DNA from 3 places in the Paenibacillus sp. Y5S-9 genome. Region 1 is predicted to be linked to each of the others. Evidence: riboswitches for the same ligand, from Rfam matches in the RefSeq annotation. Region 1 holds a riboswitch; each other region holds the start of a gene.

Region 1 (6,104 bases):
TCCAGTGGATTCATCCATTGAATACATTTTTGAACAAGGCAAAAAAGATCGTTTCTTCGTTGTTGAGGATAACGATCTGATCAGTTATTATATCCTCAAAAATGGAAGTGCCCTACTACAATGGCAGGCCAACATCAGCAAAAGTGCTGGAACCATCGGTGACCTGTTCTTTATTAAAACCAAAGCCGTTGCTGAAGCAGGGACTCGTCCTTCCGTAGCAGGTCAAACACTCGTATCATTCAAGTACTCTCGCATGCTTGAAGAAACCTCTTACGAAATCATGAACAAATTGGGCTCTATTGATACCGGTTCTGTTACCCCCGAGAAAGGCAAAATCATCGTTGAAGTTCTGGGAGAAAAATAATATGAGCCTCCGCTATAAAACATTGCTCAGGAGAACTATAAGAACTATACTATGACATCTGCATTACAAAAAGCGTCCCTCAAAGTCAGTGTGGCAATGACCTTGGGACGCTCTTTTTGGCGTTATATTTTAACTTCAAATCACAAGTGGAGCTTAAACTTTTACCAACTCCAGCGATTCAATCTCCTGTTTAATATTGCGTATTGCCGGATTGACTGGTCTTACCTGAAGCAAACCCCTTGAACAACGTTGGTACTTTGGAATAACGGGTATTCGTAATTTTGCCTTGTGATGTACTGCTGTCTGTACGCATAATCGAATCTTTCACATTGGAAATGTTTGAGTTATCCAGCGTCATATTAACTGCGAAGGAAGTTCCACCATTTTGGCGAACCAGTTTGCCAATATCATCTGCACGGAAATTTTTGATGTTAATCGTTCCAGCTGCATTCATCTGGAACACTTTATCATAAGCCTTGTACGCTGCCCCACCGGTAATATTAACCGTTCCAGCCGACTTCAATGTCAGAGCATCCTCGCCTACGTCCTCCCAGACTACATTCGATATATTACAGTTACCATAACAGTGAACACCATCGGCAGCAGGTGATCCGATATTTACATTTTTGAGCGTGGCCCCTGCCTCCAGCCGGAAGACTGGCTTCTGGCCCTCTGCTTGAGAACCGTCACCCAGTGTGGAAGGATTGGCTACAAATGTTTTGCCTTGACCGTCATAGGTCGTGCCCTTTGGAACAACAATCGTTGAATTAACAACTGTAGGTGCAGCAGCAACCGGAACTGCACCAAATATGGAAGCAACCAAACCAGCGGACAACAACAACGTCAATATTTTTTTCATAATTTTATTCCTCCCTTATTCTCTCGTTATTTGGTAGTGTACAAGCCTAAGCTTGTCCTGGAAGTTCGTCAGAGGTGCACCTCTGTCCGACCCACAACCTAATCCTACCAAATAAGGAAGGCAACTAGAATAATCATTAGATCAGATATATCATGAAACCGCACAATCCCTGTCATATCGGCATTTTTTGCATGCCAGGTCTCTCAAGCAATATGCTGATATCAACCTCTGGTATGCTCATTTGTAACGTATGTACCCCTAACTTGAATCCCCGATAACAAAGAAAGACCACTACATTTGTCTCCAAATGTGTGATCTTGAACGGCTTCTGTCTTGCTGATATAAGATATCAGGCTCCGAATCTCTGACGATAACCGCACTTTCGACACAACTCTTCCACAGCTTCCCGCTTGGAGAAACCATATACCAGATTGTTCGCTCGCTCACCCTCAATAATCTCCGAGAATGACTTCTCGTGCACATTACCCAAGTTAATTACACCCTCGCCATCGAGACAGCATGGAACCACCGTTCCATCTACAAGCACAGCTGCCTGCCCACGCAATGCATGGCAGAAGCCTTTGCCGTCATCTTCAGGTGCATCCAGACTTGGCCACTGGAACTCATGGTCCTGATTCAGATATACATTCGGGGCAATTTTGACCCCACTGCCTGGAACTACTTTTTCCTCAATGCGGAAGTCCAGATTGAACTCACGTTCCAATACTTCAAGAGTCTCCCGATTTCGATTCATCTGAGCATTTGTGAAGTTATCCTGCGTCAGATTCCACAGTCGGAATGAGATGATGACATTGTGCTTAACGGCCTCGTGTACAAAGGACAAAATATGACGCAGGTATCCGTCACGGTCTGTTGAACCTTCATGCCCATCGAAGCTGTGCAGGGAGAAATTCATCTGCCGCAGCGCCGGTTTGCCAAGCAATTTATGCTGAGTCTTGGGCAAGAGTGTACCATTCGTTGTAATGTTCACCTTGAGTCCCTTCTCATGTGCGGAATCAAGCAGCAGATCTATTTTGGGATGCAACAAGGGTTCACCTTTGACATGTAGATAAATATGATTGGTGTGTGGTTTAACTTGTTCCAGTATATTGTTGAAGACTTCAGGGTCAATGAATCCTTTGGCACGCTGCGTCTGCGGACAGAAGCTGCAAGCCAGATTGCAGATACTCGTGATCTCAATATATACTTTTTTGAACGTTTTCAACTCGGGTCCCCATTCTGCCTAGGAGGGAGAACAATCCCACCTGCATTTTGTGATCCGGCCTATACGGGCCATCCCTATTATATCGGGTTCATGAGCCAAGGTAAATTGTTCAGTTATCATGCTGCCTCTTTACAGTTCATGTTCGAGTGATATATGCTGAACAGACAACTGCATATCTTGAACTTTTGCACTAGGGGAGCCTTGCGGCTGAGACGAATATGACTATTCGGACCCTTTGAACCTGATCTGGATCATACCAGCGGAGGGAAGTGGAGCGGCCTTTTAGTAAGCGGAATTTTTTCATGTATGTGAAGATAAATTGCGGATTTAACTTACAGACCCACTCATTTCTCCGGAAATGGGTGGGTCTTTTTTGTTCCTTTTGCAGAGTACAGGATGCCGTTGTTATTCCAGCAGTCTGAAATCAAGGGGGTGAGGATCAGATGAGCAACCATGTAACCATTGAGAACGTTAGCTTCGCTTTTCCCGAAAAAAAAGATTCACCCGTGCTCTCCAATGTGTCGCTTCAGGTTCAACAAGGAGAATTTGTCTCGCTCATTGGCTCCAGCGGATCAGGTAAAAGCACGCTCTTCAAGCTGCTCGCAGGCTTGCACGAGCCAACCGGCGGCACCATCGATATTGCTGATGTACCGCAAGGACAACGGCTCGGACGAGTCGCCTATATGCCGCAGAAAGACCTGCTGTTATCCTGGCGTACCGTCATGGAGAACTGCCTGCTGCCTGCCGAGCTGGCACCAGGCCGACAGGACAAGGACAAACTACGAGCCGATATCATCGCTGGATTGGCAAGGTTCGGCTTGTCCGGTTATGAGCGGGCCTATCCAGATGAGTTATCCGGCGGCATGCGGCAGCGGGTGGCACTGCTGCGTACCTTGCTTACAGGCGGGCAGCTCATGTTGCTGGATGAACCCTTCGGTGCACTCGACGCTTTAACCAAACGAGAAATGCATCGCTGGTTGTTGGAGCTGTGGAAGGACTTTGGACAAACCGTGCTGTTCATTACACATGACATCGAGGAAGCCCTGCTGTTAAGTGACCGTATCATTCTGTTAACTCCAGGTGGGCAAGGTCAGCAGTTACGGGAGATAACGGTTCCTTTACCACGCCCAAGGCATTCGGACATGATCTACGAACCGGCTCTCGTGCAGATGAGGCAACAACTGGAGGAACAATTGCATGCAAAATGATAGAGCTGAGGTTAGCGTCTGGACGTGGTGTTTTAAGTGGCTCTCGAGGTCGTTTTCCCAATATGGTTTGTTTATTGTGCTCATGTTCTTATTACTGGCGATCTGGGAAGTGATTGTGCGTATGGGATGGGTGCCCTCCTTCATCATTCCTGCACCCACGGCCATCATAGGCTCACTGGTTGATCATCGTCATCTGCTGTTGACCATCCATCTGCCTGCTACCTTTATGGAGGTTATTGTTGGTTTTGTCTTGTCCATAGTGACTGGAATTACGCTGGCAACAGGCATGCATATGAACCGATCGATTGAAAAGGCCTTCTATCCCTTCATCGTGATCAGTCAGACCATACCGCTGATTGCCTTGTCTCCCGTATTTATCTTGTGGTTTGGTTACACGTTGTGGAGCAAAGTCGCCGTGGTGTTCCTAATCGCATTCTTCCCCATTGTGGTCAGTACCTACGATGGACTCCGCCAAGGCGATCCGGAGCAGCGTGAACTGCTGCTCACCATGGGCGCCAGCAAATGGGATATTTTTTGCAAACTCCAGGTTCCGCTGGCACTTCCCTCTTTTTTCTCGGGGTTAAAGATGTCCGTGGTGTACTGCGTGGTTGGGGCAACGATTGGCGAATGGCTTGGTGGCAGCAAAGGTCTCGGCTACTTCAGCCGCCGCATGTCCAGCAACATGAACACGGATGCGATGTTTGCCGCCATTTTGCTGTTATCCCTGCTTGGGATCGTTTTGTTTGTACTGATTACCTGGCTGGAGAAACGGTTTAGCATACGGCGTCATCGTCATGGAGGCAAAAGAAAGGTTGGATAATACTTAGACAGAAATTAGATGTAAATACAGGAGTTACGATCTTCAAAACATACCTTATGCATAATTTCAGTAGCATCTTCAATCAGTTCACTGTCACGTTGTCGTTAACATGCTGCTGTCCATTTTCTACAAATCAAAACGATGAAATGAGGACCTTCATTTATGAATAACAAAGGTATATACTCCCTGCTTCCCATCATGCTCATTAGCCTTTTGCTGATCGTTAGCGGATGCAGCACCACGAATACCAGCAAAAACACGCCATCAACAGACGCTGCAACCAATGCACAACAAACAGACAAGTCTGCAACCGAACCAGCATCAGACGCCAAAGATAAACTGTCCATCATGCTCGACTGGTACCCGAATGCAGTACACTCCTTCATCTACGTTGCTCAAGAAAAAGGATACTTTGCAGATCAAGGTCTCGATGCCGAAATTCAGATGCCTGCGGATACTAATGATTCACTCAAACTTGTTGCTGCTGGAAAAATTGATCTGGCTCTAAGCTACCAGCCCCAAATTTTGCTCGCTCGTGGTGAGAACATTCCTGTACGTTCCATTGCTGCTGTTGTTCGCCACCCGCTTGTGCATCTGTTGACCGAAGCAAATGGCAACGTGAGCTCACCCAAAGACCTTGAAGGAAAAACTGTTGGTTATTCCTCAATTCCGCTGTATGAAGCGATGGTGCGTACGATGATCAGCCACGATGGTGGCAATCCCGACAACATGAATCTGGTCGACGTTGGGTTCGATCTGATTCCTTCGCTGGCTTCTGGACAGGCGGATGCGATTATGGGTGGTTTTATTAACCATGAGCAATTGATTTTGGAGAAAGAAGGGCATGCCATGAAATCGATTAACCCCGTCGAGTATGGTGTGCCTGATTATTATGAATTGGTTCTGACCGCGAGTGAAGCTGGTATTGAAGCAAAAAAAGACCAACTTACCCGGTTCGTCAAAGCGATCCAGGAAGGACAGAAATATGTAACGGAGCATCCAGAAGAAGCCTTGAATATTCTGCTCGCTCATGAGAATGAAACGTCTCCGCTTGACCCGGAGATCGAAACCAAAAGTCTGGCTATTCTACTGCCACTCATGAATGAAGAAGGCCAACCATTTGGCCGGCAGGAAATGGAATCATGGGAAATTGTACGCGCATGGCTCGTTGAACAGGATTTGATTCCTGAATCAGTGAAAGCCGAGGATGCTTTTATTCATCTGCAAGGAGAGTAAGTAACGTAGAGCAATGTGAATGTAGACATAGTAATGAAGCAAGGGGACTCATATCCTATTATTCTGCTGAGGGACTCCAGATATCAGGCTTCTGCCGATGGGGTTACTTCAAAACAAGGAGGAAATTATATGTCTTATCTGGAACGTGTTCGTTCGCAAAATCCACTGGTACACAATATCACCAACCTTGTCGTTGCCCCCTTCACAGCCAATGGTCTGCTTGCACTAGGTGCGTCCCCTTTTATGGCCTATGCTCATGAGGAGGTCGCTGATGTTGCCAAGATGTCAGGAGCTGTAGTACTCAACATTGGTACTCTCGATGACAAAGTCGTTCAGGCGATCCGTCTGGCAGGCCAATCGGCTAATGCGCATCACGTGCCTGTGGTGCTTGA
Region 2 (6,104 bases), 2.7 Mb from region 1:
GACCCGGTTGGCCTAAGGCTGACATTGCGTAAGGTATGTGAACGATATGGTCTCCCGATTTTAATTACGGAAAATGGTATAGGAGCCCCAGATGTACTGGAGGCAGATTACACCATTAACGATACGTACCGGATTGATTTTATCGAGAAACATCTGGAACAGATCAGACTGGCTCTAACGGATGGAGTAGATGTGATTGGTTATTGCCCTTGGTCCGTTATTGACGTGGTAAGCACACATCAGGGGTATGGGAAACGTTATGGAATGATCTATGTAAACCGCGGTGAACAGGATCTGAAAGACTTGAAGCGTTTGAAGAAGAAAAGCTTCTCGTGGTATCAAGAGGTCATTAAACAGAATGGCAGATGTATCGGAAATTCGGATCAGGCGGTCACGAAAGAATAAAGGATCGTGATGAATTCATGAGAGTAATCAAAATATTAAATAACAGCTTGCTTCTGACCAAAGATGAACAAGGACAAGAGATGATTGTCATGGGAAAAGGGTTGGCATTCAAAGGCAAAGTCGGCGAGCGACTCGATGAGGAGCATATCCAGAAACGATTCATTCTGCAAAATAATCCGTCTGCCCTGGCTTACGTACGAACCATCGAAAACATGCCAGAAAAACATGTGAATGTCATAAACAAACTGATTACCAATGCAAAAGAAAAGCTGTCTCTTGACGACCAAATCTTCTTTACGCTAATGGATCACTTGTCGTTTGCCATTGAACGATGGAAAAAAGGTGTAGCATTACAGAATCGCATGTTATGGGAGATCCAGAGGTTTCATCCTGTCGAATTCGAACTGGGCCTTGAAGCCGTTCAGATGCTGAATCTAGAATTGGGTATTGAACTGCCGGAAGAAGAAGCAGGGAATATCGCTTTTCATTTTGTGAATGCCCAAACGCATGAACAGAATATGGAGCGCACGATGCAATCCGTTAAGATGTTAAAAGATATTTTTAACCTGATTCAATACACCTTTGATATGCAATTGAACAAAAATTCTATCCATTATGTGAGACTCGTCACACATCTGCAATTCTTCATCCAGCGTTTACAAGAAGGGCGTCTAGGCAATTCGGCGAAAGATTTTATATTTCAACACATGGTGAAGGAGCATCCGCTTGAATACAAATGCGCGGAGATGATCAAAACCTACGTGCAGAATATGCTGGACATCTCCATATCAAACGAGGAATTATTATATTTGATGATTCACATTGCACGAATTGTGCAGGAGGAACAGGGTGACGAGGGACGATTATAAAACAAAGTTAAAGTTATATTCCCTTATTTTTGGGGAAAGCGATTCTTTGAATATCTGACGCCCTTGATTTCCAGCATGTTTATATGCCTGTTAGCAGACAGGAAAAAAGATACTTTTTAACTATGACCGTTTTCTCGTATTTTATCGGGAAACGGTCTTTTATTTTTGCAAATATGTAGCGGCTTTTTTGATATTCCACGCGAACGAACTCCAGCTTCCTAAACTCACATGAGATTACCAAATGATAACTTTTTATTATGATTATTGGAAATTTGTTATATGTAAGCGCTATCCAAATAACTATAATCTATTTATCTGGATGTTAATCCGTTCAGAAATACTTAGACCAAATCATGAGGAGGAATTGTATGAAACGGTTAGGTCAATGGAATATAACAGCCTTGGTTCTTGTGCTGGTACTCGCCATGCTTCCATTTTCGAATGTCTCACATGCATCCAAGGCAGTTACAGAAGTGGAGGAAAGTCATTTGAGCACAAACTTTGAAGACGGTACACTTCAGGGATGGACTCCACGTATCGGTAGCGAAAGGCTGACAGTGACACAACAGGAAGCACACGAAGGCCAGTCTAGTATGCTAGTTTCCAACCGTGAGCGCTCCTATCATGGACCAATGCTATCCATGAAGGATCTGCTTGAGCGTAACCAAGAGTATGAAATTATGGCATATGTAAGACTTACCCAGCAGCCCACCACGGATCAAACACTACAGCTCACCACATATAAAAAAACAACTGCCGAAAGCTGGAACCCGATAGGTAGCGTGAAGATTACCAAAGCAGAATGGAATACATGGCACAAGATCACCGGAAAATTTCAGTATAGCGATGATCCCACTGAATTGAATTTGTTTATCGAAACACCCTACATCTCTGAAGATAGTGTAGATACGTTATCGTTCTATGTGGACGATGTATCTTTTACTTTGGCCGAGCAACTGGAGATAGAAGAAGAGATTCTGTCTCTGGAAGACCTGTATCAAGATGATTTTCCCATTGGGGCAGCGGTGTATCGCTGGCAGTTGGAAGGCGCATATGGACAACTGCTCACCAAACACTTTAACAGCTTGACCGCAACCTATGAGATGAAACCGAAGTACATGTCTCCTTCCGAAGGTGTTTATGAGTTCGAGGCAGCCGATCAATATGTTCAGTTCGCTGAGGAGCATGGTATGGGCGTACGCGCACATGCGTTGTTGTGGCATATTGATGCTGCAGAGTGGATGTTCAAGGATCCTCAGGGTAACCCTGCGAGTCGAGAATTACTGCTTGCCCGGATTCAGGATTACGTTGAAACCGTCATGACCCGATACAAAGGTAAGATCTATGCCTGGGATGTGGTAAACGAGGCGATTGCGGATAGCAATGGTGATGCCAACGGTTTACGTAAAAGTCCCTTTTATGAACTAATCGGTCCGGATTACATTGAGAAAACTTATGAATTTGCTCGTGCAGCCGATCCGGATGCCAAATTATACTACAACGAATACTTCACGGAAGTCCCTGAGAAAAGAGAGCATATGTATCAGTTGGTCAAACGACTGAAAGAGAAGGGACTCATCGATGGAGTGGGTTTGCAATCCCACTATAATCTGGAATCCCCGCCCATCGACGAAATTGAAAAAACGATCAACATGTTCGTCGAACTTGGATTGGATATTCAGATCACGGAACTGGATGTGGATAGCGGAATTCCATTTGGTGAAGAGATGTCGGATGAAGTTGCGGTGAAACAGGCGTATCGATATAAGGAATTGTTGGATTTGTACCAAAAACACAAAGATCACATTTCTTCAGTTACCTTATGGGGACTCCAAGATGAGAAGTCTTACAACAACCAGGCTATGCTGTTTGATTCAGCCCTGAAGGCCAAAAAAGCATACTGGGGACTTGTGGATGAATCCAGCTTGCCTGTGTTGACACAGAGAGCCGTCTCACTTTCGGGTAAACCGGATATCAAAAAACAGTCACAAAATCCGCTCTGGAACAAAGCGGTGTCTACTCCACTGAAGGGTGACTCTTCGGGATCAGCCAGTTTCCGCACCTTATGGGATCAAAGTAACTTGTATATCCTTGTGGATGTTCAGGATGCGAATGCAGATGTGAATGACAAAGTAGACATCTTTGTTGATCTCAATAATGGCAAGACCACTTCCTATGAAGCAGATGACCGACACGTAATCATTAAGCGGTCGGGCAAAGCTGAGGGCGCGGAGCAGCGTTCATATCGTGTACGCGAGACAAAAGCCGGATATCAGGTTGAATTGTACATTCCATGGGGTGGTATACAAGTCGGTTCAGGATATGAAGTTGGTTTGGATATCCGTGTGACTGATGGCGCTGCAAGTGGGACACAACCTTATAATCCACTGTACTGGAATGATCGAACACAATCTCAGGAACAAGATACAAGCAAATACGGCGTGATTCAACTTGCACCTATGCCCCAATCTGCACAAGCTGTGCAGGGAATTGTTCAGATTGATGGGAAGAAAGACGCCCTATGGAATAAGGCTGTTCCATTTGAGGTAAAACGGTTGAATCAGACCGAAGGTGCAGAGGCAGTGGCTCGCGCAATGTGGTCAGGTGAGTATCTATATCTGCTAATCGATGTCACTGATCCAAACATCATCACAGATAGTATCAACCCATGGGATCAGGATTCGGTTGAGATTTTCCTGGACGAGAATCACCAGCGCACACCGTATTTTCAATATGATGATGCCCAGTTCAGAATCAGTGCAGACAATGTGGCAACCTTTGCAGGCAGTGCCTCACCCGGACGTCTTGTAAGCGCTGTGAAGAAAACGAATAAAGGATACCTCGTAGAAGCCAGAATCCAGTTGAATTCACTGACGCCAAAGGCTGGAAATGTCCTCGGTTTCGAGCTTCAAATTAACGACAACCAGGGCGGAGGTAAACAGAACGTAGCCAAGTGGAATGATACGACCAATGAGAGCTGGAGAAACACTTCCCAGTACGGAATACTCACTTTTGTCGGAAAGAACAAACTCGGGCATTAATCCATCGGCAGTAATTGTAAGAGTAGAAACCATCATAACAGTGGATAAAACTCAACCATTGTTATGATGGTTTTCATCGTTTACATACGTCACTCAAGCTGATGAGGTGGGATACAAACTGCCTTGACTATATTTAACAGCCCTTGATATACTAAATGGATGTTATTTTTTCTTTTATGGGAACAAGAAAGTAATCAACTACATACAACCGTTTGCGAGGGAGCCTTAACCGGCTGAGAGGGTGTTAAACCGACCTTACCTGATTTGGATCATGCCAACGTAGGGATGCAACGATGAAACGCTGTACTTGGGTAGCTCATGCGTACCCCTTGTTTTAGTGTATTTGTCTGCGAAACATCCTATGGATGTTTCGTTTTTTTGTTTTTAAATACATACATTATGAATTGGAGGAACACACGTTGACTATTTCAGAGCGACTATATCAGGCAGCACAGCCTGTGTGGAAGGAATGTCTTGAGCATCCCTTTGTTAAAGGGATCGGGGATGGTTCTTTACAGGTTGAACAATTTCGTTATTATTTGCTGCAAGACTACTTGTACCTGTATGATTATGCCCGCGTATTTGCACTAGGTATCGTCAAGTCGCACGACCCCAAATTGATGCAGTTTTTTAGTAAAAACGTAGATAACATCCTGAATGGTGAAATGAAAATTCATCGTTCTTATATGGAGCGATTAGGAATTACAGAGGATGATGTTTTTCAGGTAAAACCTGCACTGAAAAATGCAGCCTATACAAACTATATGCTCTCAGTTTCCCATGCGGGCGGTATAGCAGAAGTACTTGTATCGATTCTGGCCTGCTCGTGGAGCTATGCAGAGATCGGTCAAGTTCTTTCCCAAAAGCCAGGTGCAGCTGATCATCCTTTTTACGGAGAGTGGATCACAGGATATGCTTCCTCTGAATACAACAGCAACAATCAATCCCTTGTGGCGTTAACGGATAAGCTATTAGAAGGCTGTAGCGAGGAAACGTACCAACGAATGGAAGATATTTTCGTGATGTGCAGTCGCTTTGAGCTTGATTTTTGGGAGATGTCATGGAGGCTGGAGCCTTAAGTTCACTGGTCGTTCATTCAATTAGAGAGTACCATATGACGCCACTCATTCAGATTCATTTAAGAATTGCCATCTATGATGATTACATATAAAAAGATTTAACAACAATCATGAGGTGATGGCAATGAGTATATACAAATGGCCTAAATTTATCGGTGTAGCGGTGTTATGTACTGCAATGCTGACGGCATGCAGCTCGACTAATCAAGGAAGTGTGGACTCGGAAAGTAATTCGACTGAAACAGAACAAACGAATACGGATAATCAGAGTAAAACGGAGAATACTGCGCAGACAGTAGGGTATGCCGATCAAATCAACAAAAATGAGGTTATGTCCATTTCGATTGATGTGGATGAAGCGGCATGGAAAGAGATGCTGGATAATGCAAATGAGGAGCAGTACATCTCAGCTAATATTACGATTAACGGAACAACGATTGAAAACGTCGGAATTCGTCCAAAGGGTAACTCCAGCCTTCGACAAGTCGCTAGCGATGATACAACGGATCGATATAGTTTCAAAATCAAATTTGATGAGTATGTTAAGGATCAAACTTGGATGGGGTTGGACAAGCTCGTTGTGAACAACATGATTAGCGACAATAGTTATATGAAGGAATACTTGAGTTATGACATCATGAGTTATATTGGCGTAGATGCACCTTTATTCGCATTCTCCAATATTAGTGTAAATGGAGATACTTGGGGTT
Region 3 (6,104 bases), 290 kb from region 1:
ACACAGGATCCAAGTTTCCCTGGCATCCTTCTGTATATCATGCAAGCTGCCGAGTTCGCTCGGCAGTTTTTTTGTTATATCCGGAACTACATTACCACCTAAACAACCCGACCATGGTACCAAGTTAGTTAGCATGCTTTGCATCATTTAATCAGACAATATGCCTCATAAGCGGGTACCATTGACTTCCTTAAAATTGGGACTATTCACATAACAACCGATTCGATCCTCCCATATCAAACCTTTCATATCAGGTCCTTTACTCCTGAATTTCCCTAAAAACGTTTACATCTCCTTAAAACCGGGTAAAATCACTACAATCCAATTGGAATTACATTCTAAAGTCGTCTATTTCGTCTAACAAGTCACATGTACCTATATGCGCACCTGGCATGGTAACCAATCGAAATACATAATTCAAAAAAAACGCATCAAAGGAGGAACCAAGATGATCCGCATGCCTATTCAGCAAATGATCCCGTACCATCACCAATATCCGCGCAACACGGCGACCACTGCTCCTAAAAAGGAGAATGAGAACACTCAAGGTCTATCCTTTCATGAAATTTTACAGCAAAAAATGGCGAAGAAAAATGCTTCTCCTTCCCTTAGATAAATATGGACTCCGGACCCTAGTCGAATCCGGTTATCAACCGTCTTTCCGCAGCTTGGCGGAATGGCGGTTATTGGCGTTTAGCAATAAACGACTGTACAGTCCTCAGTCATGTTTCTATAATGGTTTAAATATCTACGAGATCCATGACATATACGAACTGTAAAAGGGGACTTAGCACATGATCACCATTGGTTGTTTTCACGCTCATTATTCCAACATCGCCTTAATTGAAGAGACGCTTGCTCCTTATGAAGTTGAATTGGTCCATTACGTCGATCCAGGTCTGGACCGTCTTAAACATGACGCTGACTTTTCCGAGGTCGTTATTCACGAGAAGGTAGCCCAGACGCTCCAATGGATCGCTGAGTGTCATGCAGATGCCATTCTGGTCACGTGCACCCTGTTTGCGACAGTACTGGAGCAGGAAGCCACACAGGTCCCTGTGCCCGTGATCGGCATAGATGATCCGTTATTGAAGGAGATGCGGCGAGTACCAAGAGATTACATCATAGCATTCACCAACCCTGCAACCGTTGAAGGCACGATGGCACGGGTGAATCAGGCATTACAGCAAGAGGATGAGCATGGGCAACTACACGTTGCCAAGACATCTCAGACGGAAGCTGTATGCATCCCTGGGACATTTGAGTTGATTATGCGTGGAGATCAGCAAGGGTATCTCGAAGCGGTACGTGAAGGATTACAGCAGATTGCTGAGCAGTATTCGGGTAAAACGGTAGTGGCAGCCCAACTATCTATGGCTCCCGCAGCTGCCCAGGTTACAATAGATCGCGGTATTACAATCCATAGTCCGCTGGCATTGCTTGCGGCGTATTTGGAGAAGAATTTGGGCCTGGCTCGATTGTAGTAGTGGGTTTGGAGTGAAGTATTACAATCGCTAAAATCATGTGAAAACTACTATATTGCTTCCTTTTGCAAAATAAAAACGCTCTCGAACAAGAGCATTTCAAATGGTATAATCACTTTGTACAGCCAATTTGTGGTGGGAAATAGGCTTGCCTCCAGTGGGAGGTGATCCTATGAACTTCTCTTTTAACGACGTAATCGTGTTCGCGATGTTAATTATTGCGCTCCTGACATACATCGATCGTAAAAAGAAGTGACCCGCCACAGGTTGACGGCCTGACGGGTCACTTCATCTGAACTTGCTGCACTCGGAGGAATACCCACCGCAAATGCTGTGCAGGAGTAGCCATTGGCCTGGCTACTCTTATTGGTGTTTACTTACATTCATTTTATTAAACATCTGCTAGACAATCAACCATAATGCTGATAAAAAGTATCAGGAAGCTGATCAGTAAGATGAAGCAGACGACATTATAGCAGTATTCTCACCTTCAAACGATGTCAGACTGCCCAGCTTGCGCTGTACCGGCGCTTAGGAACGTGTCCGATATTCCTCGGCCTTTTCCTGCATCCCGGCAGCTACAGCCTCATTCTCGGACAATCCTTTATCCGCGGCAAAGGCACGAATGTCCTGCGTGATGCGCATGCTACAGAACTTCGGTCCGCACATGGAGCAGAAATGAGCTTCTTTGGCTCCTTCTGCCGGCAGCGTCTCATCATGGTAGGACAGCGCACGTTCAGGGTCCAGTGACAGGTTAAACTGGTCACGCCAGCGGAACTCGAAGCGTGCCTTGGACAATGCATCATCCCGGCGCTGGGCACGCGGATGACCCTTCGCCAGATCTGCGGCATGAGCTGCGATCTTGTAGGCGATGACCCCTTCCCGCACATCATCCTTGTTGGGCAGGCCCAAATGTTCTTTTGGTGTAACATAACAGAGCATGGACGTGCCGAACCAGCCAATCATGGCCGCACCAATGGCGGAGGTGATGTGATCGTAACCCGGGGCAATGTCGGTCGTCAGCGGCCCCAGCGTATAGAACGGTGCCTCTTGGCATATCTCCATCTGCAAGTCCACATTCTCTTTGATCTTGTGCATCGGCACATGCCCCGGGCCTTCGATCATCACCTGCACATCATGCTTCCATGCGATCTGCGTCAGTTCTCCAAGCGTAGCCAGTTCCGCCATCTGAGCTTCGTCATTGGCATCGTAGATACTGCCTGGACGAAGTCCATCTCCCAGCGAAAACGCCACATCATACCTTTTCATAATCTCGCAGATTTCTTCAAAATGGGTGTACAAAAAATTCTCCTGATGATGCGCAAGGCACCATGCTGCCATAATGGAACCGCCCCGAGACACAATGCCTGTCATCCGCTTGGCGGTCATGGGGATATAACGCAGCAATACACCTGCATGAATCGTAAAGTAGTCCACGCCCTGCTCTGCCTGCTCAATGAGCGTATCACGGTACAACTCCCAGGTCAGAGCTTCCGCTTCGCCATTCACCTTCTCCAGCGCTTGATACAGCGGCACCGTACCAATCGGCACAGGTGAATTACGGATGATCCATTCCCGGGTGGTATGAATGTTTTTGCCTGTGGACAGATCCATCACCGTATCCGATCCCCAACGTACCGCCCAGGTCATCTTCTCCACCTCTTCCTCGATGGAGGAAGATACGGCAGAGTTACCTATGTTGGCATTGATCTTCACGTGAAAATGACGACCGATCAACATCGGTTCACTCTCCGGGTGATTGATGTTGGATGGCAGAATCGCACGTCCACTCGCCAGCTCCTGCCTTACAAATTCCGGTTCTACGCCCTCACGAATGGCGGCGAATTCCATCTCTGCCGTAATGACTCCCTGCCTCGCATAATGCATCTGAGTCACACAGCGTCCTGTCTGTGCTCGCAGCGGTTTGCCACGCAATCCAGGGTACTCTTCGGCGCCGGCTCTCTTCCCTCCGGGCTTTTGTCCGTTATCCTCCGGTTTAACCGTACGGCCCTGATAAGCTTCGACATCGCCACGCTCTGTGATCCAGCGAGTGCGCAGGGCTGGCAGACCTGCGCGGATATCCGCATGAAATGCGGGATCGGTCATGGGGCCGCTCGTATCGTAGACACGTAGCGGTTCGTTATGCTCCACCCCTTGGGGAGTATTTGTGTCATGAAGGGCTATCTCACGCTCCGGTACAGCAATGTCCGGCCGTGAGCCCTGAATGTAGACTTTGCGGCTGCCCGGAAAGGGCTGAACCCGTTCGGCCGCTCCTGTTTCCTTTTCCATCTGCTGACCGTTATGTTCCTGTTCCATCGCTTGTTGTCCCGTTTGGTTTCCTGTACTCATGTTCGCTTGTCTCCTCCTCAGTGTTCGTTCACTTGGTTTCATTGGTATCGTCATCAGCTCACTTACGCACCTGTCCCAAATCATCCAGAGCACAGAGAAGAAAGAGCGATCCTACACCAGACCAGAGGAGACATTATTCATGTACAGTTCACAACAGACGGAGGCTGACACAGATCATGAATCTATGGTGACTTCTCTCTCATCATCCAAGCCCACTTTCGCAGATTATTGAAAAAGGAGCCCATAGAATCCGCTCTATATCGCCCGTTCACTGTATATAAAAAAGCCGGTCCCCGAAGGAACCGACTTTTATGTCCATCACCAATAATGCACCTTTACGCAGCTCCTTAACAGAGCCCTACAAGGGTCACATCATGTGGTGGTTTGTGGTCATATCGCCGATTACTTCCCTACGCTGGTATGATCCAGATCAGGTGCAAAGGGTCCGGAATCTCATGCGATTCCGTCTCAGTCCGGACAATTCGGACTCCCCCAGTAACGTTAGTAAGTTGCGGCTTACATAAGCCGCCGTTCATATTCAATGAAGCTGGCTCCGTTGGGCCGTCCATTACAGAGTAGCGCAACCGGAACATAAAAACAACCTTTATATTCCAGAACACTAACTCAATTGGAGAAAAAACCTCACCTCAACATCAGGATAACATGAGCCCCATCTGCGTAGCAGCATCCTTCAACACAGGTGCGTATTCATGCAATGTCTCCTGCGAGAGTCGGCTGACAGGCCCTGAGACCGAGAGCGCAGCTGCAATATTGCCTCTGCGATCCATAATCGGTACAGATACCGCGGCAGCTCCCGGCTCACGTTCCTCATAACTCGTCGCATATCCGTTATCCCGGATATCTCCCATCTGCGCCAAATACACCGCCGGATCAATAAACACCGGCCATTCCGGGCCGTTCATCAGTTCTTCACGATCCTCGTCCGTGGCAAACGCCATCAAAACTTTGCTGGAAGCGCCCACAGACAGCGGGAGTCTAACACCAACGGGGGCGACTCGGCGAATCGCCTGATCACTTTGCACAGCCTGAATCCGTATCCGTTCACTCCCATCACGCAGGTACAGACTCACGGTCTCTCCCAATCGATCTCTCAGTCGCTCCATCGCAGGCAGCAGCAGAATAGCGGGATCATCACTGCGGGACATATGAGCTGACAGCTCCCAGATTCGGATGCCAAGTCGGTACTTCTCTGTTGCTGCATCACGGATCACGAACCCTCGATCCTCCAGCGTAGCCATCAAACGGTGCACTGTACTTTTGTGCAAGCCGATCTGGCTGGCAATTTCGGTGAGTCCCAGATCACTGCGTGTGGTAAAACATAATAATATATCCAGCGCCCGTTCCACAGCCCGGACGGTTAACTTGCGATCTTCCATGGCATAATGCCCTCCTCATGTTTCATCACATGAAACTTGGTTACATAAATTATATGAGAAACGGTCTCATCTGTAAACCAAAAAGAGCCAAAATCAAAATAGGCCAACCTGTAAATTTTTCCTTTTTATAAGACTTAATCCCCTGTAATTTACACACTAAGGTAATGTTACCCATATATCTTAAGAACTATATAACAATTGCGTAACAAATGCCCTCAATCAATTGACTTTGACTATATTGGAACATACGATAAAGATATATTACATTAAGATATCGCTCTGAAGCAGGCTCTGAAATAAACGCAATTCTCTTTTCATGTCGTTGTTATCTTCAACTGAACTTCAAAGGAGGGGCATTCATGTATCCAACATCCCAGAGCGAAGCCCCGCTGCAAACAAAAGTGTCCGATCTGCCCTCTTCCCTATCACCGAGGCTGATTCGGTTCAAACATATTATCGTAGCGTTGCTGCTCTCCGTTGTATTTTTTCTACTGTTTTGTTTTATTGCACTGCATGGTTATATCGCATGGGTATTATCCAATCCTACTGTAGCACCGGTCTTCTCCAATCCAATGCAGGCCAAGAACATGAAGTATGAAGACATCACGTTCCCGGCAGCAGATGGCAGCCGCACGATGCAGGGATGGTATATACCTGCTGACAATGCTGCAAGCAAAACGATTATTTTCAGTCACGGCTATGGTGCCAATCGTGAAGAAACATGGGTACCCATGTATGACCTGGCACACTATGCCCATCAACTTGGGTTCAACGTGGTCATGTTCGATTATGGCTTCGCCTCACAGGTGAACAAAGCTGTAGCCACAGGTGGCAAAGCTGAGTCACAGCAATTGCTCGGTGCGATCCAGTTCGC

What was found. A riboswitch is a leader RNA that binds a small molecule or an ion and turns the genes downstream of it on or off. The one in region 1 is predicted to bind thiamine pyrophosphate.
Region 2: it holds a riboswitch for thiamine pyrophosphate, as region 1 does, so the genes downstream of both, tenA (thiaminase II) here and V6669_RS04485 (ABC transporter ATP-binding protein) in region 1, are expected to answer to the same signal.
Region 3: it holds a riboswitch for thiamine pyrophosphate, as region 1 does, so the genes downstream of both, thiC (phosphomethylpyrimidine synthase ThiC) here and V6669_RS04485 (ABC transporter ATP-binding protein) in region 1, are expected to answer to the same signal.

Annotation. Positions count from the first base shown of each region.
Region 1 covers NZ_CP145887.1:1,009,095-1,015,198, reverse strand. Annotated here, with positions in the region: gene V6669_RS04500 (copper amine oxidase N-terminal domain-containing protein) at 1-364, shown strand, start outside; gene V6669_RS04495 (pectate lyase) at 555-1,223, opposite strand; gene V6669_RS04490 (radical SAM/SPASM domain-containing protein) at 1,573-2,448, opposite strand; TPP riboswitch at 2,631-2,733, shown strand; gene V6669_RS04485 (ABC transporter ATP-binding protein) at 2,892-3,656, shown strand; gene V6669_RS04480 (ABC transporter permease) at 3,646-4,476, shown strand; gene V6669_RS04475 (ABC transporter substrate-binding protein) at 4,639-5,712, shown strand; gene thiM (hydroxyethylthiazole kinase) at 5,842-6,104, shown strand, end outside.
Region 2 covers NZ_CP145887.1:3,696,004-3,702,107, forward strand. Annotated here, with positions in the region: gene V6669_RS16270 (glycoside hydrolase family 1 protein) at 1-405, shown strand, start outside; gene V6669_RS16275 (PRD domain-containing protein) at 423-1,274, shown strand; gene V6669_RS16280 (endo-1,4-beta-xylanase) at 1,643-4,315, shown strand; TPP riboswitch at 4,522-4,619, shown strand; gene tenA (thiaminase II) at 4,735-5,394, shown strand; gene V6669_RS16290 (CotH kinase family protein) at 5,519-6,104, shown strand, end outside.
Region 3 covers NZ_CP145887.1:722,897-729,000, reverse strand. Annotated here, with positions in the region: gene V6669_RS03375 (hypothetical protein) at 449-616, shown strand; gene V6669_RS03370 (hypothetical protein) at 795-1,484, shown strand; gene thiC (phosphomethylpyrimidine synthase ThiC) at 2,016-3,773, opposite strand; TPP riboswitch at 4,224-4,337, opposite strand; gene V6669_RS03360 (IclR family transcriptional regulator) at 4,487-5,230, opposite strand; gene V6669_RS03355 (alpha/beta fold hydrolase) at 5,590-6,104, shown strand, end outside.